DNA from 3 places in the Sphingomonas sp. CFBP 13728 genome. Region 1 is predicted to be linked to each of the others. Evidence: riboswitches for the same ligand, from Rfam matches in the RefSeq annotation. Region 1 holds a riboswitch; each other region holds the start of a gene.
What was found. Region 1 has a riboswitch for cobalamin ahead of IFT67_RS06735 (TonB-dependent receptor plug domain-containing protein). Riboswitches for the same ligand answer to the same signal wherever they lie in the genome.
Positions count from the first base shown of each region.

Region 2: linked by a shared signal. The riboswitch ahead of IFT67_RS01105 (HoxN/HupN/NixA family nickel/cobalt transporter) and the one ahead of IFT67_RS06735 (TonB-dependent receptor plug domain-containing protein) in region 1 are both predicted to bind cobalamin.
Region 3: linked by a shared signal. The riboswitch ahead of IFT67_RS00455 (DUF1636 domain-containing protein) and the one ahead of IFT67_RS06735 (TonB-dependent receptor plug domain-containing protein) in region 1 are both predicted to bind cobalamin.

Region 1 covers NZ_JACYUS010000001.1:1,493,010-1,503,223, reverse strand. Annotated here, with positions in the region: gene IFT67_RS06765 (L-dopachrome tautomerase-related protein) at 1-1,399, opposite strand, end outside; gene IFT67_RS06760 (hypothetical protein) at 1,610-2,071, shown strand; gene msrB (peptide-methionine (R)-S-oxide reductase MsrB) at 2,131-2,580, opposite strand; gene budC (meso-2,3-butanediol dehydrogenase) at 2,597-3,358, opposite strand; gene IFT67_RS06745 (DUF4126 domain-containing protein) at 3,518-3,982, shown strand; gene IFT67_RS06740 (TonB-dependent receptor) at 4,031-6,091, shown strand; cobalamin riboswitch at 6,409-6,608, shown strand; gene IFT67_RS06735 (TonB-dependent receptor plug domain-containing protein) at 6,725-8,623, shown strand; gene IFT67_RS06730 (ABC transporter substrate-binding protein) at 8,677-9,417, shown strand; gene IFT67_RS06725 (FecCD family ABC transporter permease) at 9,581-10,214, shown strand, end outside.
Region 2 covers NZ_JACYUS010000001.1:251,415-261,628, forward strand. Annotated here, with positions in the region: gene IFT67_RS01085 (precorrin-8X methylmutase) at 1-33, opposite strand, end outside; gene IFT67_RS01090 (ferredoxin-like domain-containing protein) at 34-1,182, opposite strand; gene cobN (cobaltochelatase subunit CobN) at 1,179-4,412, opposite strand; gene cobW (cobalamin biosynthesis protein CobW) at 4,421-5,458, opposite strand; cobalamin riboswitch at 5,565-5,779, opposite strand; gene IFT67_RS01105 (HoxN/HupN/NixA family nickel/cobalt transporter) at 5,835-6,896, opposite strand; cobalamin riboswitch at 7,064-7,282, opposite strand; gene IFT67_RS01110 (hypothetical protein) at 7,248-7,439, opposite strand; gene IFT67_RS01115 (glycosyl hydrolase 2 galactose-binding domain-containing protein) at 7,480-10,214, shown strand, end outside.
Region 3 covers NZ_JACYUS010000001.1:111,066-121,279, forward strand. Annotated here, with positions in the region: gene IFT67_RS00440 (peptidylprolyl isomerase) at 1-512, shown strand, start outside; gene IFT67_RS00445 (NAD(P)/FAD-dependent oxidoreductase) at 883-2,499, opposite strand; gene cobO (cob(I)yrinic acid a,c-diamide adenosyltransferase) at 2,560-3,159, shown strand; cobalamin riboswitch at 3,351-3,544, shown strand; gene IFT67_RS00455 (DUF1636 domain-containing protein) at 3,716-4,123, shown strand; gene cobT (nicotinate-nucleotide--dimethylbenzimidazole phosphoribosyltransferase) at 4,120-5,133, shown strand; gene IFT67_RS00465 (histidine phosphatase family protein) at 5,130-5,702, shown strand; gene cobS (adenosylcobinamide-GDP ribazoletransferase) at 5,699-6,430, shown strand; gene IFT67_RS00475 (cobyric acid synthase) at 6,392-7,864, opposite strand; gene cbiB (adenosylcobinamide-phosphate synthase CbiB) at 7,852-8,790, opposite strand; gene IFT67_RS00485 (threonine-phosphate decarboxylase) at 8,783-9,757, opposite strand; gene cobU (bifunctional adenosylcobinamide kinase/adenosylcobinamide-phosphate guanylyltransferase) at 9,850-10,214, shown strand, end outside.

The DNA of each region.
Region 1 (10,214 bases):
CGACGTCGAGCGGCACCTTGATGACCTTGGTCACGCGGTTGGTGGCGAGGTCGATCTTGACCAGCTTGGGTGCGCCCTCGAGGATCTTCTCGTTACCCGGCGCGCCGGGATCGAGCACCCACAGGTTGCCGTGGCCGTCGGGCACGATCGACTGCACACAGACGAAGTAATCGCCGACCGGCATTTCCGCCGACTTCGCGTTGCGCCAGCTGTTCCACTTGGCGTCCGGATAGGCCTTGAGCGAGCCGTCCTTCATCACTTCGGCGACCGAGATCGGCGCGTCGTCGGTCCAGCGGGGGAAGTTGACGAAGCGACGGCCGTCGGCGGTGACGGCGACGCCGGTCGCTTGGTGATCGAACTGCGCGACCTGGGTGAGCGGGCGACCGCTGGTCTGCGATGCGGTCTGCGCGCTGGCGACGCCGATCGCCGCGGCGGCGACGACGGCGATCGCGGCAGCGCCCGCGAGAAAGGGCTTGGTCTTGGACATGATAAGGCTCCGGTCGGTGGTGTCGGACAGGTCGGCGGGATTGCCGGTGAAAAGCTGGATGAGATGGCGCGCGACCGCGTCGGGGGCTTCGCGCTGGATGAAATGGCCAACGCCGTTGAGCGTCACGAACGCGAACGGGCCGGTGAACTTGGCCGGTACCGTTGTGCTCGCCGATGGCGGGTTCACGCCGTCGACCGCGCCCTGGAAATACATTGTCGGCAGCGGGAGCGTCTTGGTCGCCTTCACCTTGTCCTCGAGCCACTGGCTGCGTGGATCGGGTTCGGCTTCGTTCCAGCGCGCGCGGTAGCTGTGCAGCGTGACGTCGGCCCAGTCGGGGTTCTCGAACGATTGTGCAACGCGGGCGAAGGTCGCCTCATCGAACCAGTCGGGGGGCGACCAGTTGACCCAGTGGATGTGCGCGAAGCCCTTGTGATCGTCGCGAACGGCCTGCGCACCGCGCGCGGTGGCCATGAACCAGTGATACCATTGGCGCTGCGCCTGCTCGAACGGCGGCGTCGGCATGCCGCCGAGACGGGGCGGGGTCGCGAGCATCGCCATCCGCTCGACGCGGTCGGGCCAGCCGACTGCTAGCGCCTCCGCGGTGTTCGAGCCCCAGTCGTGCCCGGCGACCATGAACGTCTCGATCCCGAGCGCGTCCATCAACGCGATCATGTCCATCGCCAGGATCGCGCTGTTGCCCGTGCGCGGTGCATCGCGCACGAACCGCGTTTCGCCGAAGCCGCGCAAGGTTGGCACGATGGTCCGCAATCCGGCCACATTGAGCGCGGGGGCGACCTCGTCCCAGGTCGATGCGTCGTCGGGCCAGCCGTGGATCAGCAGGACTGGCTGGCCATCGCGCGGCCCGGTATCGGCATAGGTGATTGCGAGATCGTCGGTGGTCTGGATCGGCATGATGGTCCTTGTCGGATCGGGGCGTCGGGCTCGTGGTGGAAGCTCACGGTGGAGCGGGCCGACGCGAAGGGTCCTGGTATCGAAACAGTCTCGAGAGGCTGCTGTTCCAGCGGCTAACCCAATGATTCGCAAAGATGATCGGGCGGCGCGACGTGGTGGGCCGATTTGCCATCCGCGCGTTGTGGATCGCAGAACTTCAGGAGCGAAACGATGGATTCACGACGTATGGCCGGTGCGGTCGCAGGTGGCCTGGTGGCCGGGCTGGGCATTACTGCGCTGCTTATGGCGGGCGAGCGCAAGAGCGGCGAACCGTCCGAGATCGTGACGCTGGAACGCAAGACCGCGGAGAAGATGGGCATCGACATGCCCGCCGCGGATGCCCTGCCGTCGTCGCGCGAGCAGGCGATCACGCAGGGCGGTCACCTGTTGCTGTCTGCGGCGGCGGGTGCGGTCTATGCCGCGACCGTCGACGAGGAAGCGTCGGTCGTCGGCTCGGGCTTGGTGTTCGGCGCGGCGTTCTATGCGGCGATGCACTGGATCACGGGGCCGTTGCTCGGCGTGAAGCCGCCGGAGTGGCAGGCCGATGCGAAGACGATCGGCATGCACAGCGTGAACCATGCGGTGTTCGGGCTGGTCACGGCGCTGGGCGCGAAGCTCGCGACCCGGCGCTGAAATCGAGTATCAGTAAAACGTGATGGTGTGCCCGTGCGGCACACCATCGCGTGCTATCGTCAGCCTGCCGCGTCGACCTGCGGCAGATAGGCGGCATACCCATTGGCCTCCATCTCGGCGCGCGGGACGAACCGCAGCGACGCCGAGTTGATGCAGTAGCGCAGGCCGCCCTTGTCCTGCGGGCCATCCTCGAACACGTGGCCGAGATGGCTGTCGGCACCCGCCGAACGGATCTCGGTGCGGACCATGCCGTGGCTGCGATCGTGGAGTTCGGCAACGTGCTCGGGCGTGATCGGCTTGGTGAAGCTCGGCCAACCGCAATGCGAATCGAACTTGTCTGCGGACGCGAACAGCGGCTCTCCCGAGACGATGTCGACGTAGAGACCGGGCTCGCGCGTGTTGAGATACTCGCCAGTGCCCGGCCGCTCGGTGCCGCTCTGCTGCGTGACGTGGAACTGCTCGGGGGTGAGCTTGGCGATCGCCTCGTCGGTCTTCTTATAGTCGGTCATGGTGATCCTCTCGCGCTCAGGAGAGCGCCGGTTGGCCGTTCGAGGCGGACAGGCCGCCGTCGACCGGCAGGTTGACCCCGGTTATATAGTGCGCGTCGGCGCTAGCCAAAAACGCGATGGCGCCGGCGATGTCTTCGGGCTGTGCGCCGCGTGCTATCGGGATGCGCTCCTCGAACTTCGCGATCAGGTCGGGCTGGTCCTTCATGCCCGCGGTCAGCGCGGTGTAGGTCAGCGACGGGTTGACCGCGTTGACACGGACGCCGTGCTTCGCCTCGTCCATCGCGAGCGCGCGGGTGAAGTTGGTCACCGCGCCCTTGGCGGCGCAGTAGAAGCTGTGGTTCCAGTCGCCGCCGAGGCCGGACACCGACGAGACGTTGACGATGCAGCCCTTGTTCGCGCGCAACGTGGCGATCGCGGCGCGGCTCATGTGGACGACGCCGTAGAGGTCGGTTTCGATGACCTTGGTGAATTCGGAGAGGTCGCCCTCGTCGAGCTTGCCGAGATGGTCGACGCCGGCATCGTTGACGAGCACGTCGATGCGGCCGAACTTGTCGATCGCGTGTGCCACCAGCGCCTCGCAGGCGGTCATGTCGGAGACGTCGGTTTCGAGCGTTCCGACGGTCGTGCCGTCGAGGCTGGCGGCGACCTTCGCGAGGCCGTCCGTGTCCTTGTCGCCGAGTACGAGCGTCGCGCCTTCCGCGGCGAAACGACGCGCGGCGCCTTCGCCGATGCCGGAGGCGGCGCCGGTGATCACTATGACCTTACCATCGAATCTCATCGATCTGTGTCCTGAAGCTTTGGGGAGATACCGCGATGAACGACCGACATGCGTCCAGGTTTCCGTGCTGAATCAAAGGGATCGCTCGTCGGTCCTAACGGCGGACCCCGGTTGAGCTTGCACGCGTTGATGCGCTCGAACCTGTTTTCGGAGATCATCATGCTCGCATCCTTCCTGATGGGCCTCGTCGGTGGCCAGCGCGCGATGACGCCGCTCGCCGCGGTCGCCATCGCCGCCGCTCGCGACGAACTGCCTGCCGACAATGGTGCGCCGAAGCTGCTGTCGCATCCCATCGTCGCGGCGGGTGCGCTGGCGCTCGCGATCGGCGAGATGGCGGGGGACAAGCAGAAGACCGCGCCCGACCGGATCGTCGCGATCGGGCTGGCCGCGCGGTTCGTCACGTCGGCGATCGCGGGGGCTTCGCTCGTCCCGCGGCGGCAACGGTGGATCGGTGCAGCGGTTGGCGGGCTCACCGCGGTCGCGGCGTCCTATCCCGGCTGGCGCGCGCGGATGGCGGCAATGTCGCAGTACGGCCAGACGCCGACGGGGTTCGTCGAGGATGCAGCGGTTCTGGCGGGTGCGGCGGCGATTGCGCGCAACGCGGCGAAGCTTCGCGCGGCCTGACGTCGGAGGTGTATTCCGGGCGGGCGGAAAAGCTGCCATGCGGTGGTAATGATCCGTATCTCATTCTCTACGCTCGCCTTCGTGTTGATCTCGTCCGGGAGCGCGGTTGCGCAGACAAGTGTCGCGACTGACCAGCCGGCCGAGATCGTCGTTACCGGGCGCGGGCTTGGGGATGCGCCCGGCGATCGCGCCTATTCGGTCGTCACGATCGATCGCGCCCGGATCCAGGCGAATGCGAGCAATCGGCTGGAGAGCGTGCTGGCCGATGTCGCCGGGCTCCAGCAGTTCCGCCGGTCGGACTCGCGCAGCGCCAACCCGACGAGCCAGGGCATTTCGCTGCGCGGGATCGGCGGCAATGCCTCCAGTCGCGCGCTGCTGATCTTCGACGGCGTGCCGCAGGCGGATCCGTTCGGCGGCTGGGTCGCATTTCCGGCCTATGCGACGGGACGGCTCGGGCGCATCCGCGTGACGCGCGGCGGCGGTAGCGGGTATCAGGGGCCGGGCGCGCTGGCCGGGACGGTCGAGCTCGAAAGCGCGACGCCGGACCAAGCGGCGCCTTTCCAGGGCAACGTTGCGTATGGCAGCCGGGATTCGGTCGATGCCCAGGGGTCTGCGGCACTGGTGCGCGGGTCTGGGTTTGCGACCTTGTCCGGAGCTTACGCGCGGGGGGACGGCTTCACGCCGACCGTCGAGGAGAGCCGGGGAATCGTCGATCGCGCCGCGCCGTACGAGCAGGCGTCGGGCTCGCTGCGGACCGTCATCGGGATCGGTGCGAAGACCGAATTGCAGATGAACGCGAGCGCGTTCACCGATCGGCGCGACCGGGGGAGCAACTTTACCGACAACAAGAGCGAAGGCGCGGATGCGAGTGTCCGGCTGGTCGGGCGCGGTCGCTGGGGGTATTCGGCGCTGGTGTATCTGCAGACGCGGGCGTTCGCGAGCAGCTTCAACAGCATCAATGCCGCGCGGACGACCGCGATCCAGTCGCTGAACCAGTATAATACGCCGGCGACGGGGCTTGGCGGACGGATCGAGATCGCGCCGCCGCTGGGCGAGAGCATCACGCTGCGGCTGGGCGCGGACGTTCGCGACGTCAGCGGGAAGACTCAGGAGCTCTATACGTTCGTCAATACCGTGCCGACGCGGCGGCGCGAGGCCGGCGGGAGCACGACGACGACGGGCGTGTTCGCGGATGGGAGCCTTGTCGCGGGCGACTTCACGTTCAGCCTGGGTGGCCGGGTCGACTGGTGGTCGATCGACGGTGGCTATCTGTCCGAACGGCCGCTGGCAGGCGGCGCGGCATTGACCAACCTGCGCTATGCGGATCGCGATGGCAGCGAGACGACCGGCCGGGCGGGCGTAGCGTATCAGCCGGTCGAGGCGATCACGTTGCGGGCGGCCGGGTATCGCGGGTGGCGATTGCCGACGCTCAACGAACTGTATCGACCATTCCGCGTCGGGAACGATGCCACTGCGGCGAACGCGCTGTTGTCGCCGGAGCGGCTGACCGGGGTCGAGGGCGGGGTCACGCTGACGCCAGCGCCGGGCGTGAGCATCGCCGCGACCTATTTCTACAACCGGCTGAAGGATGCGGTGGCCAACGTCACGACGACCAACCCGCCGCAGGTGTTGCCGGGGGTGACGACCTACCGCGTTCGCCAGAACCTCGACGCGATCCGCGCGCATGGGTTCGAGCTGGATGCGTCGTATCGCCCGGGTCCGTTGGGCCTGCAGGCATCGTGGTCGCACACGAATTCGAAGGTCGAGGGGTCGGGGATTACGGCTGCTCTGGACGGTTTGCGTCCGGCGCAGACCCCGCGCGACCAGGTGTCGGGGACGATCGACTGGCGACACGACGCGGCGGCGCTGTCGCTGACGGTGCGGCATATTGGCCGGCAGTTCGATGACGACCAGAACACGCGGGTGCTCGATCCGGCGACGACGCTGGACGCGTATGCGGCGTTGCCGATCCTGCGCTCGCTGGTCGCCGAGGTGCGCGGGGAGAATTTGTTCAACGAGCGCGTCGAGGCAGGGATCAGCGGCGCGAACATCGTCGAGCGCGCCACGCCGCGAACGATCTGGGTGGGGCTGCGCTACGGGCTTCGGTGATATGCTCCCTGCCAAGGAAAACGAAGACAGCATGTTTCCCCGCGAAGGCGGGGACCCAGACTGGGATCCCGCCTTCGCGAGAGAGCAATGTCGGGGAGCGTTTCGTTTGGTAAGAACCACCACCCCGGCGGAGGCCGGGGCCCAATTGGAAAGGTGGCAATAACGACCCACCGCGCTCCGTTATCGCCGCTCCCCAATTGGGCCCCGGCCTCCGCCGGGGTGGTGCGATAGCCGGTCAGCGCGCCTACCCTAGCAATGCGACTTCTCTTGGCGGGGTCGGGATAGGCCCCGCGTTGACCCGTGTCTGGCGCACGACTAATGCCGCACTCGTGAAGGGTTCCCGGCGACGGGATCAAAAGGGAAGTCGGTGCGCGGATATGTCCGCAAGACCGGCGCTGTACCCGCAACTGTGACCGGATAGCGGCCACCCCGATATGCCACTGGGTTTCGACTTGGGAAGGCGGGGTGGGCGCGGCGACCCGGAAGCCAGGAGACCTGCCTGTCACGGTCGATCCACTGCGCGGGCGGGTGTCCGGTGCGGACGAGTGCTCCGGTATAGCCGGGTTTCCTCGAGCGAGAGACGTCTGGCCGCCCGGCGAATGGTCGCTGGCGGTTCCGTTTAGGACGCAGCCGATGACGAAATTCTTCCTTCTCCTGAGTGCCGCGGCGATCGCCGCGCCCGCCTACGCACAGGACATTCCCGACCCCGATGCCCCCGAGCTCGTCGTCACCGCGACCCGCGCTGCGCAACCGCTGAGCGAGATCGGCCAAGCCGTGACCGTGATCGACCGCGCAGAGATCGAGCGCCGCCAGACCACCGTCGTATCCGACCTGCTCGCGACCACGCCGGGCGTTACGGTCACGCGCAACGGCACGGTCGGCGCGCTGACCAGCGTCCGCATCCGCGGTGCCGAGGCGGACCAGACGCTCGTTGTGATCGACGGCGTGCGCGTCAACGATCCGTCGTCGACCGGCGGCGGCTTCAACTTCGGCAATCTCCTGTCGAGCTCGGTCGAGCGGATCGAGATTCTGCGCGGCCCGAACTCGGTGCCTTGGGGCAGCCAGGCGATCGGCGGCGTCGTCAACATCATTACCGCCGCGCCGACCGAAGGCGTCCAAGCGCGCGCCAACGCCGAGTACGGCTATGCCGACAGCGTGTTCGCGAGCGCGGGCGTGTCGGGCAAGTCGGGGCCGGTGTCCGGATCGCTGACCGGCGGATATCTGCGCACCGACGGTATCTCGTCCGCAGCCAGCGGCACCGAGCGCGACGGCTATCGCCAATATGGCGCAACCGGGCGGGTCAGCGTCGAGTTCGCGCCGGGCATCGGCCTCGACCTGCGCGGCTATTTCGCGGACAGCCGTGTCGAGATCGACGACGGTTTCGACCCGAAGACGTTCGTGGTCGCGGACAGCCTTGCCTACGGCACCACGCAGGAGCTGTACGGCTATGCTGGCCTACATGCGAACCTCGCCGACGGTCGGTTCAACAACCGCGTGGCGTTCACGATCGCCGACATCAACCGCGACAATTTCACCAAGCCCGGTGGCGACATATCGTTCATTGGCCGTGGCCGTAGCGAGCGCTACGAGTATCAGGGCGACTTCCGTCCGATTGATCAGGTCCGCGTCGTCGCAGGCGTCGAACGCGAGAACAGCCGCTTCAACGACGGCTTCACCTTCGCGGACACCGGCATCACCAGCGTCTACGGCCAGGTGATCGTCAAGCCGCTCGACATCCTCACGATCACCGGCGGCATCCGCAACGACGATCACGACGATTTCGGCAGCCACACGACGTTTGGCGCGAACGCCGCGCTGGCGTTGCGGACCGGCACGACGATCCGCGCGAGCTATGGCGAGGGCTTCAAGGCGCCAACCTTGTACCAGCTCTTCTCCGAATACGGGAACGGCTTCCTCGCTCCAGAGACCGCGCGCAACTTCGATGTCGGCGTCGAGCAAGCCTTCCTCGGCAACCGTGCCCGGGTCGGCGTCACCTATTTCAATCGCCGCACGCGCAACCAGATCGACTTCCGCGATTGCAGCCCGACCGAGTTGGAAACGGCCAATTCGATCTGCGCCAATCGCCCGTTTGGCGTCTACGACAACGTCGCGCGTGCCGAAGCTGATGGCGTCGAATTTACGCTCGCACTGCGTCCGGTGGATGCGCTGACGCTGACCGCGAACTACAGCTATATCGACACCGAGAACCGCTCGATCGGGGAGAATTTCGGCAATGATCTCGCACGCCGCCCCAAGCAGACCGCGAGCGTCGATGCCGATTACCGGTTCGCGTTCGGACTGTCCGTCGGTGGCACCGTGACGATGGTCGGCGACAGTTTCGACGACGCCGCCAACACGACACGCCTCGACGGGTATGCGCTGGCCGGCGTGCGAGCGGAACTGCCGATCGGCGAGCGGTTCGCGGTCTATGGCCGCGTCGATAACCTGACCGACGCGCGGTACGAGACGATCGCCGGCTACGGCAATTACGGCCGCGCGGCCTATGGCGGCGTGCGGTTGCGCCTGAAGTGAGGCGCGGGGCGATCCTCCTCGCGCTCCTGCTCGGGGGCTGTGCCCAGCCTCCGATGCGCGGAGGCGGGGGGATCGTCTCGACCAATCCGTGCGTGGATTCGGTGCTGGTCCGCATCCTGCCGCCCGCAAAGATCGCCGCGATCAGCCATTATTCGCAGGACCCGTCCGCGACCTCGATCCCGATCGCCGTCGCGCGCCGGTTTCGCGGCATCGCCGGGACCGCGGAGGAGGTGATCGCGCTCCACCCCGATCTGGTCATCGCCAGCACCTACACGCCGCCCGCGACTCAGGCGGCGTACGCGCGCGCCGGGCTGAAGACGCTGCTGGTCGGCATTCCCGACTCGATCGTGGAGAGCCAGGCGCAGGTCACGCAGATTGCCGAAGCCGCCGGAGCACCGATGGGCGGCGCGCGGATCAATGCCGAGACCGACCGCGCGGTGGCGCGCTGGAGCAGCAAGGATGGACGGTCGCCGAGCGCGTTGCTCTATATCAGCGGCGATCTCGCGACCGGGGGGAGCACGTTGCTGAACGACATGATGACGCGCGTCGGCTTCCGCAACGCCGCCGCGACCTACGGCTTGACGCATACCGGCACGCTCTCTGCTGAGACGATCGTGACGGAGCCGCCAGCCGTCGTGATCGCCTCCGAACGCGTCAGCCGTGGCACGACACTGCGCCGCCGCCTGCTGCCGAACACGCCGCAAGCCGTCTTCCCGCGCGTGCTGATCAACTGCGGTGGGCCGACGATCCCGCCCGCGCTCGAACGCCTCGCCGCGATCCGGGCGGGGCTGTGATGCTGCACCTATACCACCCCGGCGGAGGCCGGGGCCCAATTGGAATGGCCGAAGTAACGGATTGCCGCGCGCCGTCACGACCGTCCCCCAATTGGGCCCCGGCCTCCGCCGGGGTGGTGGCAGTGGCGGTGGCGGTGGTCGGTATGGGCAAGGAGGCGCTATGATGACTCGCACGGTCAAACTCATCGCGCTCGGCGTACTTGTGATCCTCCTGTTCGGCCTTTCGCTCGGTTGCGGGAAAGTCTGGGTGCCGGCCTCCGCCTGGTTCTCGGGCGACCCGCGCTGGTGGATCATCATCGAGTTACGCCTGCCACGTGCGGTGCTGGGCCTCGCGCTCGGCGCCACGCTCGGCCTGTCGGGGGCAGTGCTGCAAGGCTATCTCCGCAACCCGCTCGCCGACCCCGCCGTCGTCGGCGTGTCGTCGGTCGCAGCGCTGGCCGCGGTCGCGGCGATCGTGTTCGGGCTCGGCTCGGGCCCGGCGATCTTCGCCGCCGCGATGCTGGGCGCAGGCGGCGCGGTCGCGCTGCTCGCGGCGCTGACTTGGCGGTCGCCGAGCGCGATCACCTTCATCCTCGCGGGCACGGTGCTGTCGAGCCTTGCGGGCGCGCTGACCGCGTTCCTGATCTCGATCGCCCCGAACCCCTATACGGTCGCCGAGGTGATCGACTGGATCATGGGCGCGCTGACCGATCGCGGCTGGGACGACGTGACGCTCGCGCTGCCGCCGATGGCGGTCGGTGCGGTGTTGCTGCTGCTCACCGGCCGATCGCTCGATGCGCTGGCGCTGGGCGAGGCGG
Region 2 (10,214 bases), 1.2 Mb from region 1:
CGCCGCGCCGTCGGTTTCATAGGCGTACGGCATTCAGGCGACTCCGAAATGGGCGAGGATCTGGGCGGCGTCCAGACCTGTAACGGCGGGTGGTGAGCCCGCGCGCGCGGCATAGGCGAGGTCGTAGCGACCTTCGCGACCGGTGAGAACGACGTCGGCGGGGGCGGCGCGGGCGCATCCCTTGGCGCAGCCCGAGACGTGGAGGCGGCCAGCGACGTGCGGCGCAAGGCGATGGGCTAGTGCGCGGGTTTCGGCGGTGGCTTGCGGGCAGGCCGGTGCGCCGACGCAGGCGTCGGCGTGCAGGATCGGCGAAGTTGGGTCGGTGATGAACTCGGCCGGGTTGGCCTGGAACGGCGCGTCCGTCTCGCAGATCACGACATGCCACGGCGTCATGCGGATGGCGCGGATCGCTTCGGCTGCGAGCAAGCGTGTCAGGGCTGGCGCTCCGATACGACCGAACGGCAGGCCGAGCGCCATGCCTAGCGGATGTGGGCCAGGCTTGGGCGCCGTGGCTGCGAATGCAGGGGGCGTCGTCGCAGTCGCCCAATCGGGGAGCGGCGCGTCGTGGCGCGCCATGCGTTTATTGGCGCTTCCGCCGCTTTCGACGAACCAATGCGCGAGCGCGATCAGGCGGTCGACTTCGGTACCGGGCGATAGCGGTATGCCGAGGTCGCGGCCGTCCGCGCGGAGGATCAGCGATCCGGATACGGCGCGTTCGATGCGGAAGTCTGCTGGGGCGCCGAGCAGCATCGGCGTGGCGCCGGCGTCGATCGCGAAGCCGAATTTGCCGGGGAGGTCCGGTAGTTCCGAGAGGCGGGCGCGCAGCTCTTCGGCGATGCGGTGGGAGTCGTCGCCCACGCACCATTCGGGTACGACCAGGATGTTCGCGCGCGCTTCCCGGACCGGGTCGGGCTCGATCAGGGCGAGGTCGAGAAGCGCGTCGATCAGCGGGCGCCAGCTATCCTCCTGGACGCCGCGGATCTGGAGGTTGGCGCGGGTGGTGGCGTCGATCTGGCCGTTACCGTGCCGTGTTGCCGCTTTGCATACGCCAAGTGCTTGGGCGCGCGTTAGGCGGCCAATTGGTGGCCTCACACGGACCAGCAGTCCATCGCCCGCCATCATCGGACGCCAGGCGTCGGGGCACCAGCCTTTGACGACGCCGTTGGTGACCGGCGCGGTCATGTCGGCAAGTCCAGGCTCGCGAGGATCGAGTTGCGACGGGTCGGCCAAAGGTCGGCTGCGTGAAGCGCGGCAAAACGCGCCTGCATCGCCGCGAGTGCGCCGGGGTTGGCTTCGGCGAGGAAGGCGTGGACGTCGTCGCGGCCGAGCGTCGCGTCGTAATAGAGGTCGATCAGTTCGGGACGGACTGCGCTAGCGAGATGCGCGAAGGCACCGAGGTGATCAAGCGTGGCGGCAATCTCCGCACCACCGCGAAAGCCGTGCCGCATCATGCCATCTACCCAAGCCGGGTTTGCCGCGCGGGCGTGGACGACGCAGGCGATCTCTTCCTGAAGCGGGCGGGCCTTAGCTCGGTTCGGGTCACGCGCGTCGAGATGGTAGAGCGTGGCGCTGCCCCCCGCGACCGATTGCGCGGCGGCAAAGCCGGCCTCGTGCGCGGCGTAGTCTGCGGCGAGCAGGAGATCGGTTTCGGGCAAGTCCTGGACGTGGACGAAGGCATCGGCGGCGGCGACACGCTCGCGGATGCCGGTGGGATCGAAGCTGTCTTGGCCGTCGTTGAGGGCGTGGCTGGAGGCAGACAGCCACGCTTGGCCGGCCGTCAGGCGCGCTGCGGGCGTGTAGGTTTCGGCGGCGTCGCCCATGCTCAGGCCGTAGCGGCCGGGTTCGGGACCGTAGACGCGAGCGGTTGCGGGCTTGCCGACGAACGGGTTCCAGTCCTGCGGTTCGTCGCGCGCGGCGAGGGCCCGGACGGCTTGGCCGAACATCGTGCAGAGCGTCGGGAAGGCATCGCGGAACAGGCCCGACACGCGCAGGGTGACGTCGATGCGGGGGCGGTCGAAGTTCGCCAGTGGCAGAATCTCGACACCCGTCACGCGGTCGGATTGCATGTCCCACACCGGTTCCGCGCCGAGCAGATGGAGCGCCATCGCGAACTCCTCGCCTGCGGTGCGCATCGTGGCGGAGGCCCACAAGTCGACAACGAGGGTGCGGGGGTAGTCGCCGTGATCCTGCAGATGACGGCGGACGAGTTCATCGGCAAGCTTGATGCCTTGGGTGTGGGCGGCGCGCGACGGGACCGCGCGGGGGTCGGTGGTGTAGAGGTTGCGGCCGGTTGGGAGGACGTCGGCGCGGCCTCGCCACGGAGAGCCGGACGGGCCTGACGCGACGCGCTTGCCTTGGAGCGCCGACAGGAGACCGGCGCGTTCCGCTGCGCCATGTTCGCCGCGGCCGTAGATGTGGAGGCCGTCGCCATACTGGCTCTCCTTCACGTCGCAGACGAAGGTGTCGATGCGGGTGATCGCCTCGGCCTGGGACTGCGCGTCGTCGAGGCCCAGCGTTGCGGCGAGGCCGGTGGCGGTGGCTTCGTCGCGGATGTCGCGTTGCAGGCGGTCGCGGCGCGCCGGGTCGAGGCCATCGGCGTTGGAGAATTCGTCGAGCAGCGCTTCGAGGCGGCCGAGACCTGCGCCGGTGCGCGTGTGTTCGAGCGGTGGCGGGACGTGGCCGAGCGTGACCGCACCGATGCGGCGTTTGGCTTGGGCGGCCTCGCCGGGATCGTTGACGATGAACGGGTAGATGACGGGCATGGCACCGGTGAGCGCTTCGGGCCAGCAGTTGTCGGATAGCGCGACCGACTTGCCGGGCAGCCATTCGAGCGTGCCGTGCGCGCCGACATGGACCAGCGCGTCGGTGCCTCGCGAGCGGAGCCACAGGTAGAAGGCGACATAGGCGTGGCAGGGGCAGCGGGAGAGGTCGTGATATTCTTCCGTGCGGTACTCGGTTCGCCCGCGTTCGGGTTGAAGGGCTACCAGTGCCCCGCCCTGGTCGATCGCGGTGAACATGAAGTCTTCGGTGGGCTCGCCCCAGGTTTCCCGAAGGTCCTTGCGCAGGGCTACGGGGAGATGCGCGAGGGCTTCGCGGTACTCGGCAAGCGGCCAGTGAATGCGTGAGGTAGCGAGGTCAGTTGGGTCGGCCGTGATCGCGTAGCCCCCTTCGCTAAGGTCTGCGAGGATCGCGTGCGTGGAGGCTAGCGCGTCGAGGCCGACGGCGTGCGCCATCTGGTACGCCTTGCCGGGGTAGGTCGAGAGGATGATCGCGAGGCGGTGGTCGGCGACGGGCTTGCTGGCGAGGCTGGTCCAGGCTTCGATGCGCGCGGCGATGGCGGTGATGCGGGCCGGGTCGGCGCGGTGTTCGCGGCGCGTGTATTCGAGATCTCCGTCCCTCGCGGCAGCCTCCTTGAAGCTGGCGACACCGGCGAAGAGGCGACCGTCCACTTCGGGGAGGACGACGTGCATGGCGAGGTCGGCGGGCGACAGGCCGCGGGTGGCGCCGGCCCAGGCGGCGCGGTCGGAGGTGGCTAGCGCGATCTGGAAGACGGGCACGTTCGCGCCGTCGAGAGGCGTGGTGTCGGAGACGCCGCGTGCGGAAAAGGCGGTGGCGTTGACGATCGCGGCGGGTTCCAGTGCCTTGACCCAGCGGCTCAGCCAGCCGGCTGCGTCAGGGGCTTTGAGCGAAGGTGCGAAGAGGCCGATGACGTCGAACCCTCGCGCGGAAAGTTCGGCGTGAAGCGCTTCGATCGGGTCGAGGTCCGCGGCTGTAAGATACGAGCGGTAGAACACGATCAGTACGCGGGGGCGTGTCGCGTTCAGGGCAAACGCCGCCGGGCAGGTCACGCCGTCATGTGGCTGCCAGCCGCCGACATCGGCGATCGCGCGGACGCCCGTTACGGGACCAGCGTAACAGCCGGCGGCCAGCGCGAACTGGGCCAGTGCCGCCTGCGCCGCGACTGCGCCGCCGGTGTCGCAGAGATGGGCTAAACGGCGGAGCGTCGAGAGCGGGATCGTCGAGGCGGCGTCGAGGCGGCTGTCGATTCGACCGTCTGCTGCGAGGACGGCTAGCGCGATGCCGTTCTCCCGCGCGAGGTTTTCGACCTGTTGCAGGCCGTAGTTCCAGTAGGAGCGTCCCCCGATCAGCCGGATCAAAATGCCCTTCGCGCCGGCCAGCGTCTGTTCGACATAGGTGTCGACCGATAGCGGGTGCTGGAGTGCGGTCAGGTTCGCGAGGCGTAGCGACGGCAATCGGCTACCGGCTGCGTCCGCACGTTTCCAGCCCGCGGCGAATGCGCCGAGGTCACCGTCGGAGAACGAGAGGACGACGAGATCCGCGGGGGATTGGGCGAGGTCCTGTGGGACCGCGCTTTCCTCCAGCCCGTGGCTCTCGCGGAAGACTACGTGCATCGTGGGACTCAGCCGTCCAGCGCGGCCTTGATGCGGGCCTCGTCAATGCGGTCGTGCTCGGCGATCACCACCAGTTGCGTGCGACGCGGTTCGCCTGCGCGCCATGGGCGGTCGTATTGCGTACGGACGCGCGCGCCTACTGCCTGGACGAGCAGGCGCATCGGCTTGCCGGTGACGGCGGCGTACCCCTTTACGCGGAGGATGTCGGCGCTGCGGGCGAGGGCTTCGATCTTCGCGGTCAGATCGGCGGGGTCGGCGATCTCGCCAAGCTCGACGACGACGCTGTCGAAATCGTCATGCTCGTGATCGTCCTCGCCATCGTGATGCGAGGGGCGGCTGGCGATGTCGTCCTCGGCGGCGGCGTTGAGGCCGAGGATCACGCGGGGGTCGATGATGCCGTCAGTGAGGTCGATCACCGGGAGCGGCCGTGCGGACTCCGCGGCGATGACCGCGCGCGCCTTGGCGACGCCATCGGGGCCGGCGAGGTCGATCTTGGTTAGCAGCACGAGATCGGCGCAAGCGAGCTGGTCCTCGAACACCTCAGACAAGGGCGTCTCGTGATCGACGCTGGGGTCGGCGGCGCGTTGGGCATCGAGCGCAGCGACGTCAGGCGCGAAACGACCTGCGGCGACCGCCTCAGCATCGGCCAGCGCGATCACGCCGTCGACGGTGATGCGCGAGCGGATCGCGGGCCAGTCGAACGCCTTCAGCAGCGGCTTCGGGAGCGCGAGGCCGGACGTCTCGATCAGGATGTGATCGGGGCGCGGGTTTAGCGCGAGCAACGTCTCGACGGTCGGGATGAAGTCGTCTGCCACGGTGCAGCAGATGCAGCCGTTCGCCAGCTCCACGACGTTCTCGGCCGGACAATCGGGGATCGCGCAGCCCTTGAGGATGTCGCCATCGATGCCGAGCGTGCCGAATTCGTTGACCACGACCGCGAGGCGCCTCCCGCCTGCGTTGCGGATAAGATGGCTGATGAGCGTCGTCTTGCCGGCGCCCAGGAAGCCGGTGACGATGGTGACGGGGACCTTTGAAAGATCGGACATGATTATTTCCTCGACGTCTGAAGCACACGCACGCACGGCCTTTCGGTCGGACGTGTTCGTCGCTCAGACGGAGAACCGTGCCAAGATCACCCCCTGGATCGTGGCAAGAGCGACCGTTGCGCTGGCAGGTCTCCTGGCTCGCGGGTCGAAGCTCCTCGCACACCTTCCCAGGCCGTCGGCCCAGTGGCTGCCCATGAAGGGCGCGTGCGTGTCGCTCACCGCTTACAGTTGCAGGGACAGCCGCGGCATTGGAGGAGCGAACCCCTTCCGCACCGCATTCCCATTCAAGCCCCGAAGGGCACCGGCGCGATCAACGAGGTTCGGTGCAACCGACCCTCACGAAGGCGACCTAACGGACTTTCCGGCACGCCGCCAGCTATCCGTGCACGACTTCGATCTCGTCGAAGCGTTTCCAGCGGTAGATCGCGAAGCTCAGCACCCAGCAGAGCACGAACAGCCCGATGATCGCGAAGCCGAGGCCGTTGAAGTTCTCGCCGAGCGCCTCCGCCAGATCCCAGATGCCGCCGGTCAGCCCCAGCTTCGATCCGAGCAGCGCGAGCGTCTCGATCCCGCCGATCGCGATCGCGACGATCGCCGAGATCAGCGTGATGGTGATGTTGTAATAGAGTTTGCGGATCGGCTTCACGAACGCCCATTCATACGCGCCGAGCATGACGACCCCGTCCGCGGTATCGACCAGCGCCATACCGGTCGCGAACAGCACCGGCAGCACGAGCACGGTGCCGATCGACAGGCCGTCGGCGGCCTGGCTGGCGGAGAGGCCGAGGATCGCAACCTCGGTGGCGGTGTCGAAGCCCAGCCCGAAGAGGAAGCCGAGCGGCGCCATGTGCCAGCTCCGCGTGACCAGCCGGAACATCGGCCGGAACAGCCGTGCGAGCAGGCCGCGGTTGCCGAGCAGCAGGTCGAGATCCTCCTCGACATAGGTGCCGCCGCCGCGGACGTGGCCGAAGGTCCGCCAGACCGATCGCAGGATGATCAGGTTCATCGCCGCGATCGTGAACAGGAAGACGGCGGAAATGACGGTCGCGATGACGCCGCCGACCTGTTTGAACGCCTCGAACTGCGACAGCGCGCTGGCGGTGAGCGCGATCGCGACAGCGGCGATCAGCACGATCCCCGAATGACCGATCGCGAACCAGAAGCCGACCGCGATCGGGCGCTGGCCGTCCTGCATGAGCTTGCGCGTCACGTTGTCGATCGCGGCGATGTGATCCGCATCCACCGCGTGGCGCAGACCCAGGCCCCAGGCGAGCAGCGCGGTGCCCAGCATCAGCGGTTGCGCGTGGAACAGCGAGAACGCCCAGCCCCAGGCGGCGATGTTGGCAACGACCAGGCCTGCGAACATCCAGCCGATCCGCTTGCGGGTGGCGGCGCGCGTCGGTCTCTCGATCGTTCTCTCTATCGTCGCAGTCGTCATGCAGAACTCCCCGGCGTCCGACGAGGACGGGGGCCTGCCGCAAGCGGCCGGGACACGCGAAGACCGGACGCCATGAGCGGCCGACGCGCGTCGCCGTGCGGCCCCTGCCGCGCGTGTCGTCGCTCAGACGGCGTTCACCGTGCCTCGGCCACCCCCTGGACCGGGACAAGAGCGACCAGACGCCGGCAGGTCTCCTGGCTCACGGGTCAAAGCTCCACGCCACGCCTTCCCAGGCTCTTCGGCCCAGTGGCTGCCCTCCAGTCGAAGGGCCCGTGCGTCTCGCTCGCCGCTTACAGTTGCAGGGACAGCCGCGGCATTGGCAGGGCGAACCCGACCGCACCGCATTCCCAATCAAGCCCCGAGGGGCACCGACGCGATCATGCAGGCGGCGTTGATCCGCTGCCCGCCCGGTTGGGTATCCTGCTTTCGCAGCGCTGCCAATATGCGCCTCGGCCAAGCGTGATCGCGGACGCCCCGACCGATCTGAAACAATTCGTAATTCAATTTGGCTTTTTCGCGACACCGCGTCATGTTGATCGTCAATCGCGGAGCATCGTCAGATTCCGCGCACGGGAGGATGATTATGGGCAAGCGGATGTTCGCGGGCACGATTTCCATGGTGGCGTTCTGCTGTGCGACCGCCGCGTCGGCCCAGAGCTATGGTCCGTTCAACGTCGCGGCGCCTGCTGGTGGCGACAGCCTCAAGACGGCGATCGGTGGCGATAGCGCCAGCCCGATAGACGCGCCGAGCTGGACGCTGTCGGGGTGGATCGAACCCCGGACGATCCGCGACGGCATCGTCCCGGTGGCGGGGTTCGGCGATATCGCGAACGGACCGCGCCGGTATCTCGCGCTCGACAAGGGCCGCCCGAGCCTCATCACCGAAGCCGGCACGGTGATCGCGCCGTCGCGGATCGCGGCCGGCGGCTGGCATCACGTCGCGGCGACGGTCGAGCAGGGTCAGGCGCGCCTGTACGTCGATGGGCGCCAGGTCGCGCAGCGCCGGATGACCACGGCGCCCGTGCCATCGGTCGCGACGATCGCGCCGTTCGGCGGGCGGGTTGCGGGCTTTGCGATGGAGGCGCGTACGCTCGACGCGGGCGCGGTGAAGGCGCTTGCCACGACCAAGCCAGGCGCGTCGATCGTCTATCAGGATGCGAGCCCGGCATGGCCGGTTCAGGTGCGTCAATCGCTCGGCCAGACCACCCCACAGGATGCCTGGACCCGGCCGGTGTCGAAGGCCCCCTTCCCCGCGCCCGTCGCCAAGCCACTCCCGACCGAACCCGCGATCGCGCCGCTGCATGCCGGCGCCTGGACGGTCGCCGGCTGGCGGCTGGCCGAAGCGCCGAAGGTGACCGCACCCGGTGCCACGCTCAGCCGTGCGGGGTTCGATGCGTCGAACTGGTACGTTGCGACGGTGCCTGGCACGGTACTGACGACGATGGTGGATCGCGGTGTCTATGCCGACCCTGCGTTCGGTTTGAACAACATGACGATCCCCGAAAGCCTCGCGAAACAGGATTACTGGTACCGCACCGAGTTCGACGCGCCCGCCGCGACCGCGGGCAAGCGACAGATGCTCAATTTCGACGGCGTGAACTATAGCGCGGAGGTGTGGCTGAACGGCGCGCCGATCGGCACGATGAAGGGTGCGTTCGTGCGCGGCCGGTTCGACGTGACCGGCAAGCTGCTGCCCGGCCGCAACGCGGTCGCGGTAAAGGTGTCGCCGCCGCCGCATCCGGGGATCGCGCAGGAAGAGTCGCTGACGTCGGGCGTCGGCGAGAATGGCGGCATGATGATGCTCGACGGCCCGACCTTCGTGGCGACCGAGGGGTGGGACTGGATCCCGAGCATCCGCGACCGCAACATCGGCATGTGGCGCGGCGTGACCCTGACCGCGACGGGGATCGCGACGCTAGGCGATGCGCAGGTCGTGACGACCTTGCCCAGGGCGGACAACAGCGTCGCGGCAGTCGAGATCGGCGTACCCGTCGCGAACCATTCCGCGGGACCGGTGAGAACCACCGTCCGCGCGGCATTCGACGACGTCGTCGTCGAGAAGCAGGTGACGCTCGCGCCGGGCCAGACCGCCAACGTCGTGCTGAAGCCTGCGGACTTCCCGCAGTTGCTGGTGCGCAATCCGAAGCTCTGGTGGCCGAACGGCTACGGCGCCCCTGCCCTGCACGACCTGACCCTGACCGCGTCGGTGGACGGCGCGGCGAGCGACACCAAGCACGTCCGCTTCGGCATCCGGCAGGTCACGTACGACATTTCGCTGATGGACAAGGACGGCGACCTCGAACGGGTCGGCATCGACCTGTCGAAGGCCCGGCAGCGCGGCGAGCGGATCGTCGACGGCTCGCATACCGGCATCCGCAAGGTCGCCAATGGCTGGGCCGCGAGCCTCGTGCCGGGCGCCGAGACATCGCCTGCGGTCACCCGGATCAAGGATCAGGACGGCCTGACGCCGTATCTGGTGATCCGCGTCAACGGCGTGAAGATCGCGGCGCGTTGCGGCAATATCGGCATGGACGACTTCATGAAGCGCGTCGACCGGACGCGGCTCGAGCCGTTCTTCAAGTTGCACAGGGACGCGCATCTCAACATCATCCGCAACTGGGTCGGACAGAACACCGAAGACACGTTCTACGATCTCGCGGACGAATACGGCCTGATGATCCTCAACGATTTCTGGGAATCGACGCAGGATTACAACATCGAGGCGCAGGACCCGGCGTTGTTCATGACCAACGCGACCGACGTCGTGAAGCGATACCGCAACCACCCGTCGATCGTCGTGTGGTTCGGCCGCAACGAGGGCGTGCCCCAGCCGATTCTCAACGAGGCGCTGGAGACGCTGATCGACAAGGAGGACGGCACGCGGCTGTACATGGGGTCGTCCAACCGGGTGAACCTGCAGAACTCCGGGCCGTATAACTGGCGTCCGCCGGTCGAGTATTTCACCGAGCATGCCAAGGGTTTCTCGGTCGAGAGCGGCACCCCGTCGCTGCCGACGCTGGAGGCGTGGAAGCGCGCGATGGCACCGGCCGATCAATGGCCGATCAGCGATGCGTGGGCGTATCACGACTGGCACCAGACCGGGAACGGCGCGGTGAAGACGTATATGGACGTGCTCGCCACGCGCTTCGGCCCCGGCACCAGCCTCGAGGATTTCGAGCGCAAGGCGCAGATGATGCAGTATGAATCGTACCGCGCGATCTTCGAGGGGATGAACGCGAAGCTGTGGACGGAGCATAGCGGGCGGATGCTGTGGATGACGCAGCCCACCTGGCCGTCGTCGGCGTGGAACATCTTCAG
Region 3 (10,214 bases), 1.4 Mb from region 1:
CGAAGACGACCGCGAATTTCCTCGCTTATGTCGATGACGGCCGGTTCGACGGCACCGATTTCTACCGCGCGAGCCGCCAGAAATCCGCGCCGAAGCTTGGCTTCATCCAGGCGGGCATACGCACCGACGCGCGACGGATACTACCGCCGTTTCCGCTCGAGACCACCGCGATGACGGGTATCAAGCATCTCGACGCGACGATCTCGATGGCGCGGGGAATGACGCCGGCATCGGCTGGCGGGAATTTCTTCATCACGGTCGGGCCGGCGCCAGCGATGGACGCGCGCGCGGGCTATCCGGGTTATGCGGCGTTCGGGCATGTCGTCGCGGGGATGGACGTGGTCAAGCGCATCCTTGCCAAGCCGACTGGTGGCGGGATGGACGCGTTCAAGGACCAGATGATCCTAAAGCGGGTCGCGCTGGTGAGCGCGCGGCGGTTGGATGGGGTGGCTAAGCCGACCGGACTGCCGCGGGCGTGGTTGATCGAGACGGGGCCGCAGAGGCGGAAGTGAGGGGTGGGCGCGGCGCTGCACATCGACTAACGTCGTTCCGAACGCTTGTCAGTTTGGTCAGTGGAGTGGCGTTTCCCTCATACGCTTCTGGAGCCAAGGTGGTCGCCATCGACTTCTGCACCGCCCCGGCGAAGGCCGGGGTGCAATTGGCAAGGTCAAGCTTACGGCGGTTTGCCTTTAGGTCAGCAGCGTCCCCCAACTGGGCCCCGGCCTCCGCCGGGGTGGTGGTGTAGAAACTGGTCCCCGCAGACCCCTAAAATCAGTTGTCACAACCCTCTGTTCTCCCGCGAAGGCGGGAGCCCCGGGTAACGAACGCAGGTATTCGTTGCTTCTTGGCCCCCGCCTCCGCGGGGGAACAAGCTAGAGTCCGTTACGCCGTAAGGCTCGACGCAACCGCTTCCGCGACCTTGATCCCGTCAACCGCCGCGGACAGGATCCCCCCCGCATAGCCTGCGCCTTCGCCCGCCGGGAACAGGCCGGCGGTGTTGAGGCTGACGAAATCGTCGCCTCGCGTGATCCTTACCGGCGACGAAGTGCGCGTCTCGACACCCGTAAGTACCGCATCAGGATGGTCGTAGCCCGGAATCTCACGCCCAAACGCCGGCAAAGCCTCGCGCAACGCCGTGATCGCGAACTCCGGCAGACACTCCGAAAGATCGGTCATGTGGACGCCCGGCTTGTACGACGGGATCACCGACCCGAGCGCGGTCGACGCGCGCCCTGCGAGCAGGTCGCCGATGCGTTGCGCAGGCGCCTTGTAGTTCGAGCCGCCGGCGACATACGCCCGCGATTCCCAATGGCGTTGCAGCTCGATCCCGGCGAGCGGGTGGCCGGGATAGTCGCGCTCGGGGTCGATGCCGATCACGATCCCCGAGTTCGCGTTGCGTTCGTTGCGCGAATATTGGCTCATGCCGTTGGTCGCGACGCGGCCTTCCTCGGAGGTCGCGGCGACGACGGTGCCGCCCGGGCACATGCAGAAGCTGTAGACGGTCCGCCCGTTCTTGCAGTGGTGCGACAGGCTGTACGCTGCCGCGCCGAGATCCGGGTGGCCGGCGCACGGCCCGAACCGGGCTTCGTCGATCCAAGATTGCGGGTGCTCGATGCGGACGCCGATCGAGAACGGCTTGGCCTCGACATGGACGCCCTTGGCATGCAGCATCTCGAACGTGTCGCGCGCGCTGTGGCCGACCGCGAAGACGACGTGGTCGGCTTCGAGATAGTCGCCGGTGCTGAGATGGAGACCGCGGAGCTGGCGGGTGCCGGCCTCCTCGACGATGTCGAGACCGTCGACGCGGGTCGAGAAGCGGTATTCCCCGCCGAGCGCCTCTATCGTCTCGCGCATGCTCTCGACCATCGTGACGAGGCGAAAGGTGCCGATATGCGGGTGCGCTTCGGTGAGGATTTCGGGCGGCGCGCCGGCTTTGACGAACTCGGTCAGGACCTTCCGGCCTAAGTGGCGCGGGTCCTTGATCTGGCTCCAGAGCTTGCCGTCGGAGAAGGTGCCGGCGCCGCCTTCGCCGAACTGGACGTTCGATTCGGGGTTGAGGACGCTTTTGCGCCAGAGACCCCAGGTATCCTTGGTGCGCTCGCGGACGACTTTGCCGCGGTCGAGGATGATTGGGCGGAAGCCCATCTGCGCGAGGATCAGGCCGGCGAACAGCCCGCAGGGGCCCGCGCCGACCACCACCGGACGTGGGCCGGTGTAGCTCGGGCCGCCCTTGGTGACGAAGCGATATCCCGTGTCGGGGGTACGCTGGACATGGCGATCCTTGCGGAAACGCGTGAGGACGGTGTCCTCGTTCTTCAGCGTGACGTCGACCGAATAGACGAGCTGGATGTCCATCTTGTCGCGGGCATCGTGCGCGCGTCTCGCGATGGTGTAGCGGATCAGGTCGCGCGGGGTGACGCGCAGGCGGTCGCGGATTGCGGCGGGGAGCGCTTCGTCAGCGTGGTTGAGCGGCAGCTTGAGGTCGGTGATGCGGAGCATGTCGGTCGCTCTAGCGCCGCGCGGCGCGATCCGCCATCGGGTGCACGAGAGGACTTAATCATGCGGACCGACGAAGAACAGAATGCCAAGAGCGCCAAGCGCAAGGAGGTCCACGATAAGATTGTCGCCAGCAAGACGATCGAAAAGGGGCTGATCATCGTCCACACCGGCAAGGGCAAGGGCAAGTCGACCGCCGCGTTCGGCATGGCGGTGCGGATGATCGGGCATGGGCGGAAGGTCGGCGTGGTGCAGTTCGTCAAGGGCGCGATGACGACCGGTGAGAAGGCGGTGTTCGACGCGTTCCCCGCGCTGTGCGAGTTCAAGCCGATGGGGGAGGGGTTCACCTGGGACACGCAGGATCGCGCGCGCGATATCGCGGTGGCGCGGGAGGCTTGGGACGAGGTGAAGCGGATGGTTGCGGATCCGTCCTATGCGATGGTGGTGGCGGACGAGCTGAACATCGTGTTGCGGTATGAGTATCTGCCGGTCGACGAGGTTCTTGCGGTTTTGGCCGCGAAGCCCGAGATGACACATGTCGTGGCGACCGGGCGGAACGCGCCGGACGCGCTGATCGAGATGGCGGACCTTGTAACCGAGATGACGCAGGTGAAGCATCCGTTCCGGTCGGGAGTGAAGGCGCAGGCGGGGGTGGAGTTCTAGGCGGCTCCGTACTGTGCGGCCCAAAACAACCACCGTCCGTCATCCTGACGAAAGTCAGGATCCAGAGCCACGAAGGCCACCGCCCGTTACCCTGGGTCCTGACTTTCGTCAGGATGACGGGAGGGCGTGGGGACGGCTGGCGGACTTCTAACCGACGTAGCCGTGTCTTGCGCCGTGTCTTCCTCCCGCCTATCGCTCCCTCCGCGACAGGTTCCCCCGATGCTCGCGCGGAGGGGGATGAAAATGGGAACGGGAAACACCCGGCTGCCCTTGCAACTGTACGCGGCGAGCCATCGTGCCTCATGCCATTGGGATGTTCCCGAGAAGGCGGTGCGGACGGCGTTGACCCGCGAGCCAGGAGACCTGCCCGTCGCGGTCGTCTTTCGTCCGGCCAGGGTGCGCCGAACGGACGGGTAACACCCCGAGCGACGACATCGCTTCGCGTCGCGCGGAGGCTGGAGGCATGCGCCTTCGCCCTTCGCGTGGTGCGGGATCGACTGTCCGAAGGGGTTTCTATGCCAAGTTCACATCATTTTGAGATCGTCCGAGGTCGGACATGCTGAAGCCGGTCGAAGACGGCGTCGCGGTGGTCGCGTGCAACACGTGTCGCCATTCCACCGATGCCCGCGACGACGAGCAGGGCCAGCGCGGCGGCGCACGGCTCGTCAGCGCACTGAAGGCGGTTCAGGCGAGCGACCCGGCCTATGCCGACGTCGCTGTGCAGGAGATGCCGTGTCTGTTCGCCTGCCAGGATTTCTGCACGATCCATCTGCGCGCACCTGCTAAGGTCGGCTATGTGCTCGGCCGGTTCGAGCCCACCGAAGACGCCGCGCGCGCGATCCTCGATTACGCGCGGCTCTACGGCGAGAGCGCGTTCGGGCAGGTGCCGTTCAAGCAATGGCCGCAGGGGGTGAAGGGCCACTTCATCACGCGCACGCCGCCTGCCGGGTTCGTCGTGGAATGACGTTTTTTCCGACGGCCGGGGCATTTCTGTCATCCTTGCGCGCGTTGCCGCAGCCGGACGAAGCCGCTCGATCGGCGGCGGTGTCGCGTCAGGGGCAATTGACCAAACCGCCGGGTTCGCTCGGGCGGTTGGAAGATATTGCCGTCTTCATGGCCGGCTGGCAGGGCCACGAACGCCCGCGGCTCGATCGCGGCCGGGTGGTGATCTTCGCGGGTAATCACGGCATCGTTGACCGCGGCGTCAGTGCGTTTCCGGCCTCCGTCACCGCGCAGATGGTGGCCAATTTCGAACATGGCGGCGCGGCGATCAACGCACTGTCGCGCGCGGCGGGGCTCGATCTCAGAGTCGTCCCGCTCGACCTCGACCGGCCGACTATCGATTTCACCGTCGCCCCGGCGATGTCGGAGGAGGAATGTCTCGCCGCGATCAACGCGGGCGCGGCCGTCGTTGCGGACGCGCCCGATCTGATCGTGCTCGGCGAAATGGGGATCGGCAACTCGACCTCGGCCGCCGCGCTGTGCCTCGCCAGCTTCGATGGCTCGGCACGCGACTGGGTCGGGCCCGGTACCGGAGTCGACGACGACGGCATGGCCCGCAAGATCGCGACCGTGGAGGCCGGGCTGGCGCTGCACCGGGACGCACTGACCACCCCGTTCGAGACGCTACGCAGGCTTGGCGGTCGTGAACTTGCGGCGATCGCTGGCGCGGTCCTCGCGGCGCGCCTCGCTGGCGTACCCGTCATGCTGGACGGCTTCATATGCTGTGCCGCGGTCGCGCCGATCGCCGCTGCGTGCCCGGATATCCTCGCGCATTGTCTTGCCGGCCACGTGTCGGCCGAGCCGGGTCATGCGCGCCTGTTGCGGGCATTGGGTCTCGACCCCCTGTTGTCGCTGGGCATGCGGCTCGGCGAGGGAAGCGGCGCGGCGACTGCGACCTTGCTCGTTCGCGCGGCGCTGGCGGCACATGATGAAATGGCGACCTTTGCCGAGGCGGGGGTCTCGATCGCGTGACCGGCTCGCACATGCTGTACCTGATGCGGCATGGCGCACCGGCACGAGAAGGGCTGCTGCTCGGCCGGACCGACGCACCGGTCACGGATAAGGGCATTGCCGCCTGTCTGGCACGGGCGGCGACGCTCGACGTCGCCCGCATCGTGACGTCGGACCTCGCCCGGACTCGCGACTGTGCGCGGGCGATCGCGGCCTGTCGGACGATCGAGGTCGAAGTCGACCCGCGGTGGCGCGAACTAGATTTCGGGGCCTGGGATGGGCTCGAGCCCGCGGAGGTCGACCCGACGGCGTTGGCGCAGTTTTATGACGATCCGGACGCGGCGCCTCCACCGGGCGGGGAGTGCTGGTCTGCGCTTCAAGGCCGCGTGCACGATGCGCTTGCCGACGTGCCCCCGGCGGCGACGCTGGTCGTCACGCATGGCGGCGCGATCCGCGCGGCGCTCGCGGATGTGTGCGGGTTCGATCGACGACAGATTTGGGCGTTCGACCTGCCCTACGCGTCGCTCGTGTCGCTCCGGATTTGGCCTGAAGACGAGCGGACCGTCCAGATCGTCGGGCTCGCGACATGAGGCGGTTGATCGTTGCGTTCGGTTTCCTGACGCGCCTGCCGATGCCGCGCGTGACCGTCGGGCCGAGCGGTTTTGCCGAAGCGATACGCTTCTACCCGATTGTCGGGTTGGCGGTTGGCGTGCTGGTCGCGGTGGCCGGATGGCTTGGCGCGCTGATCGATCCGTGGACGGGCGCCTTCGCCGCGCTACTGACGTGGGTCGCGATCACCGGCGCCCTGCATCTCGATGGACTGGCCGACCTCGCCGACGGCTTGGGCGCGGCGCACGGCGATCGGACGCGGTTGCTCGCCGTGATGGCGGATCCGCATATCGGCAGCTTCGGCGTCGTCGCGATCGTCAGCCAGATGATCGCCAAGCTGGTGCTGCTGCATGCGGTCGGGATGGCAGGCTGGTGGGTCGTCATCCTGGTGCCGTGTGCAGCGCGGATGGGGCCGCTCGCCTGGGCCAGGATGTTGCCGCCGATCCGGGCGGGCGGCCTGGGGGCGGCGATCGCGGGTGCGGTGCGGCGGCAGGACCTCATTGGCTGGGGACTGGTGCTGGCGTTGGCGGCCGTGATGGCTCCGGCGCTGGTGAGCGTTCCGTTCCTGTTGCTAGGCGTCGCGGCGTGGTTGCGGCGGACGCTCGGCGGCGTAACCGGCGATGCCTATGGCGCCGGGATCGAGATCGTCGAGACCGGGGTGCTGCTCGCGCTAGCCATTGGTGGCGGCATGACCGGCACGCTGCGCTAACGCCAGCATCGCGTCGAGATCGAGGTGGCGTTCGAGCGTAGCTGCGATCGCGTCGAGCGCCGCGTCGATCGAGGCGCCGTGATCGGGCCCGACCGCATCGACGCCGATCCTGGCGAGCCAGACCGCGCGCTGTTCGGCGAGCGCCAGCAGGCCGTGGACGTAGCTGCCGGCGACAAGCCCGTCCGCGCTGATCGCACCCTCCGGGCTGCCGTCCGCGCGATGGCCAACGGGCTGGGCCAAGCCGGCGCCATGGGTTTCGCCCATGTGCATCTCATAGCCTGCGAACCGCGCACCGCCCGCGATGCCCTCGACGCGTTCGAGCGTCTTCGTCGCGGTTAGGATCGTGTCGATGTCGAGTAATCCCAGCCCTTCTACGGTGCCCGCCGGGCCCTCGATCCCGTGCGGGTCGGCGATGCTGCGTCCGAGCATCTGATAGCCGCCGCAGAGCCCGAGCACAGGCTTGCCGCGACGATGATGCGCGCGGATGTCGATGTCCCAGCCTTCTGCGCGCACGAAGGCGAGATCGGGGATCGTCGCCTTCGATCCGGCGAGGATGATCATGTCGACATCGGGGATCGCGGTGCCGGGCGGTATCATCAGCAGCGATACGCCGGGTTCGAGCCGGAGCGGATCGAGATCGTCGAAATTGGCGATCCGTGGCGTGATCGGGCAGGCGATCGTCACCCGGCGCCCCGTCGACATGGCGGAGCGTTCGAGGATCACCGCGTCCTCGCTCGGCAACCGGCCGGCGTCGGCGAGCCACGGCACGACGCCGTAGCCGCGCCATCCACTGCGCGCCTCGATCGCGCGATAGCCATCGTCGAAGAGCGCAGGATCGCCGCGGAATTTGTTGATCAGGAAGCCGTGGATCATCGCCGCGTCGGCTGGATCGATCACCGCGCGCGTACCGACCAGCGACGCAATGACGCCGCCACGATCGATGTCGCCGACCAGGATGACGGGGATGTCGGCGGCGCGCGCGAAACCCATATTGGCGATATCGCCGTCGCGCAGGTTGATCTCGGCGGGGCTGCCCGCGCCCTCGACGACGACCAGATCGCAGCCTGCCGACAGGCGCTCGAAGCTGTCGAGGACGTCGACCAGCAAGCCGGCGCGCCCCTCGCGCCAGCGCGCCGCGGCAAGCGTGCCTCGGACCCGCCCGCGGACGATCAGTTGCGAGGTGCGGTCGCCCTGCGGCTTCAGCAGCACCGGGTTCATGTCGACGCTGGGCTCTACCCGGCAGGCGATCGCCTGAGTCGCCTGCGCACGCCCGATCTCGCCACCATCGGCGGTGACGGCGGCGTTGTTCGACATGTTCTGCGGCTTGAACGGGCGGACCGACAGCCCACGATTGGCGAACGCACGGCAGAGTCCCGCGACCAGCACCGACTTGCCGACGTCCGAGCCGGTTCCCTGCAACATCAGAGCAGCCATGCGATCGCTCCGGCGATAACGAGGAGAAGGATGCAGGCTCGGCGATAGATGCCGAGCGCGTCAGTGAGGTCCGCCACCGATACGTCGACGCGGCCGTTGCCGATATAGGGCTTGTCGGCGACGAGGCCATCATAGGCGATCGGCCCAGCCAGGCGCAGGTCGAGCGCGCCGGCCATCGCTGCCTCGGGCCAGCCGGCATTGGGCGAGGTATGCTTCGAGGCGTCCCGCAGCATCGTTCGCCAGCCGCCACCGGCGGCGATGCAGAGCAGCGCGCCACTGATCCGTGCAGGGATCAGATTGGCGATATCGTCGGTGCGTGCCGCCGCCCAGCCGAACGCACGCCAGCGGTCCTCGCGGTGCCCGATCAGGCTGTCGGCGGTGTTGATCGCCTTGTACGCCCAGAGGCCGGGCAGGCCGGCGACCAACAGCCAGAACAGCGGTGCGACCACGCCGTCGCAGACACTCTCCGCGAGGCTCTCGATTGCGGCGCGGGCGACTCCAGCTTCGTCGAGCGTCGCGACGTCCCGTCCCACGATCATCGCGACGCGCGCGCGCGCCGTTTCGAGATCGCCGCCTTGCAATGCGCGCGCGATCGGGACGACATGGTCGTGGAGGCTACGGATCGCGAGGCCGGGGGCGGCCATCAGGCCGATGGCTATCCATGCGGCGTGGCCGAACGCGATCCGGGCAAGCTCGGCGGCCAGCCACGCGCCACCTGCCGCCACTGTGATGACCAACGCGATCGTCAGGACGCCGGCAGCACGGCGGGTCGCACTTGATGAAACGGGACGGTTCCAGCGCGTTTCGGCCCAGCCGATCAACCGTGCGAACCCGCCGACCGGGTGTCCGACCTTGGCATAGAGCGCCGCAGGCCAGCCGATTGCAATGTCGACGATGATCGCAAGCGCTGCGACGGGTTCAGCCATGCGAAGGCGCTCGGCCCAGCCGCTCGAACGCTGCTTCGTCCCCCGGCACGCCCATCCGGAGCCAGCGCGGCGAATGGTCGAAGGTTCGCGTGAGGATGCCTGCGCGTGCGAGCCGCACGAACAGCACCTCTGCATCGTCGGTGTCGATCAGGCGAAACAGCGCGCAACCACCGCTGGCCCGTAGACCGTGATCGGACAGCAAGGCATCGAGCCGCGCAGCACGGTCCAGGATCAACCTGCGGGCCTGCGCGATCCAGTCGGTGTCGCGGTACGCGGCGATACCATAGGCGACGGCATGCGCGGATACCGGCCAGCTCCCCAACTGGCGGCGCATCTGGGCCGCCTGCAACGGTGGCGCGATCATGAAGCCCAGCCTGATGCCGGGCAGGCCGAAGAACTTACCGAAAGACCGGAACACGATGGCGCGATCGTCGCGCGAAAGCAGGGGGACGATGCTCGTATTCGGCGCAACGTCCGCAAAGGCTTCGTCTACCACCAGCCAAACGCCCTTGCGCGCAACTGCCACCAGCCGATCGGGCGCGTCGACCAGGCCGTCCGGATTGTTGGGGTTGGCCAGCAACAGCGTACCATCGTCGACCGTATCGATTCCGGCGCGGGCGATCGGTATCGCGCCGCGGATGGCATCGGCATGCGTGGCGTAGCTCGGCGTAACGAACCGGACGGGCGTGGGCAGGTCCAGCTGGGACAGCAGCCGCAAACCAACCTCGCTGCCGGGTAACGCCACGACGCGGTCTGCGCTGGTGCCGAACACTGCGGCGGCGGTTGCTTCCAGTGTCTGGAGGTCGGTGGGCGAGGGCAGGCTATGAAGATCGACCGCGGGCAGGGGATCGGCGGTCCAGGCGCACGGATTGATCCCGGTCGACAGATCGAGCCAAGGGCGCGGCGCGTCGGGATAGAGAGCGGCGGCGATATCGATCCGTCCGCCGTGGATGCGCAGCGCGTTCATAGGGTCTTTCACTCGATCGGGCGCTTTCGCTTGATCTTGCAAGCGTCATCGTCATTCCGGTCGCGAGCCGCAAGCACGAAGGAGATGGCGGGATGCAATCGGTTGGGGCCCCGTTCGGGAAAAGCCTGTTCGTGCTGGGGGGCGCGCGGTCCGGCAAGAGCCGCCATGCGCAGGCGGTGGCAGAAGCGGCGGCGGATCAGGCCGGCGCTCGGCTCGTCTATGTCGCGACCGCGCAGGCGTTCGATGGCGAGATGGAAGATCGGATCCTCCGGCATCGCGCGGATCGCGACGCGCGCTGGCAGACGGTCGAGGCACCGATCGCCCTCGCCGCGACGTTGGCGACGAAGGACGGTGCCGAGGTGGTCATGCTCGTCGATTGCCTGACGCTGTGGGTGTCGAACCTGCTGCTCGCAGACGAGGCGATCGCGGCACGAACGGATGATCTGGTGAAGGCGAT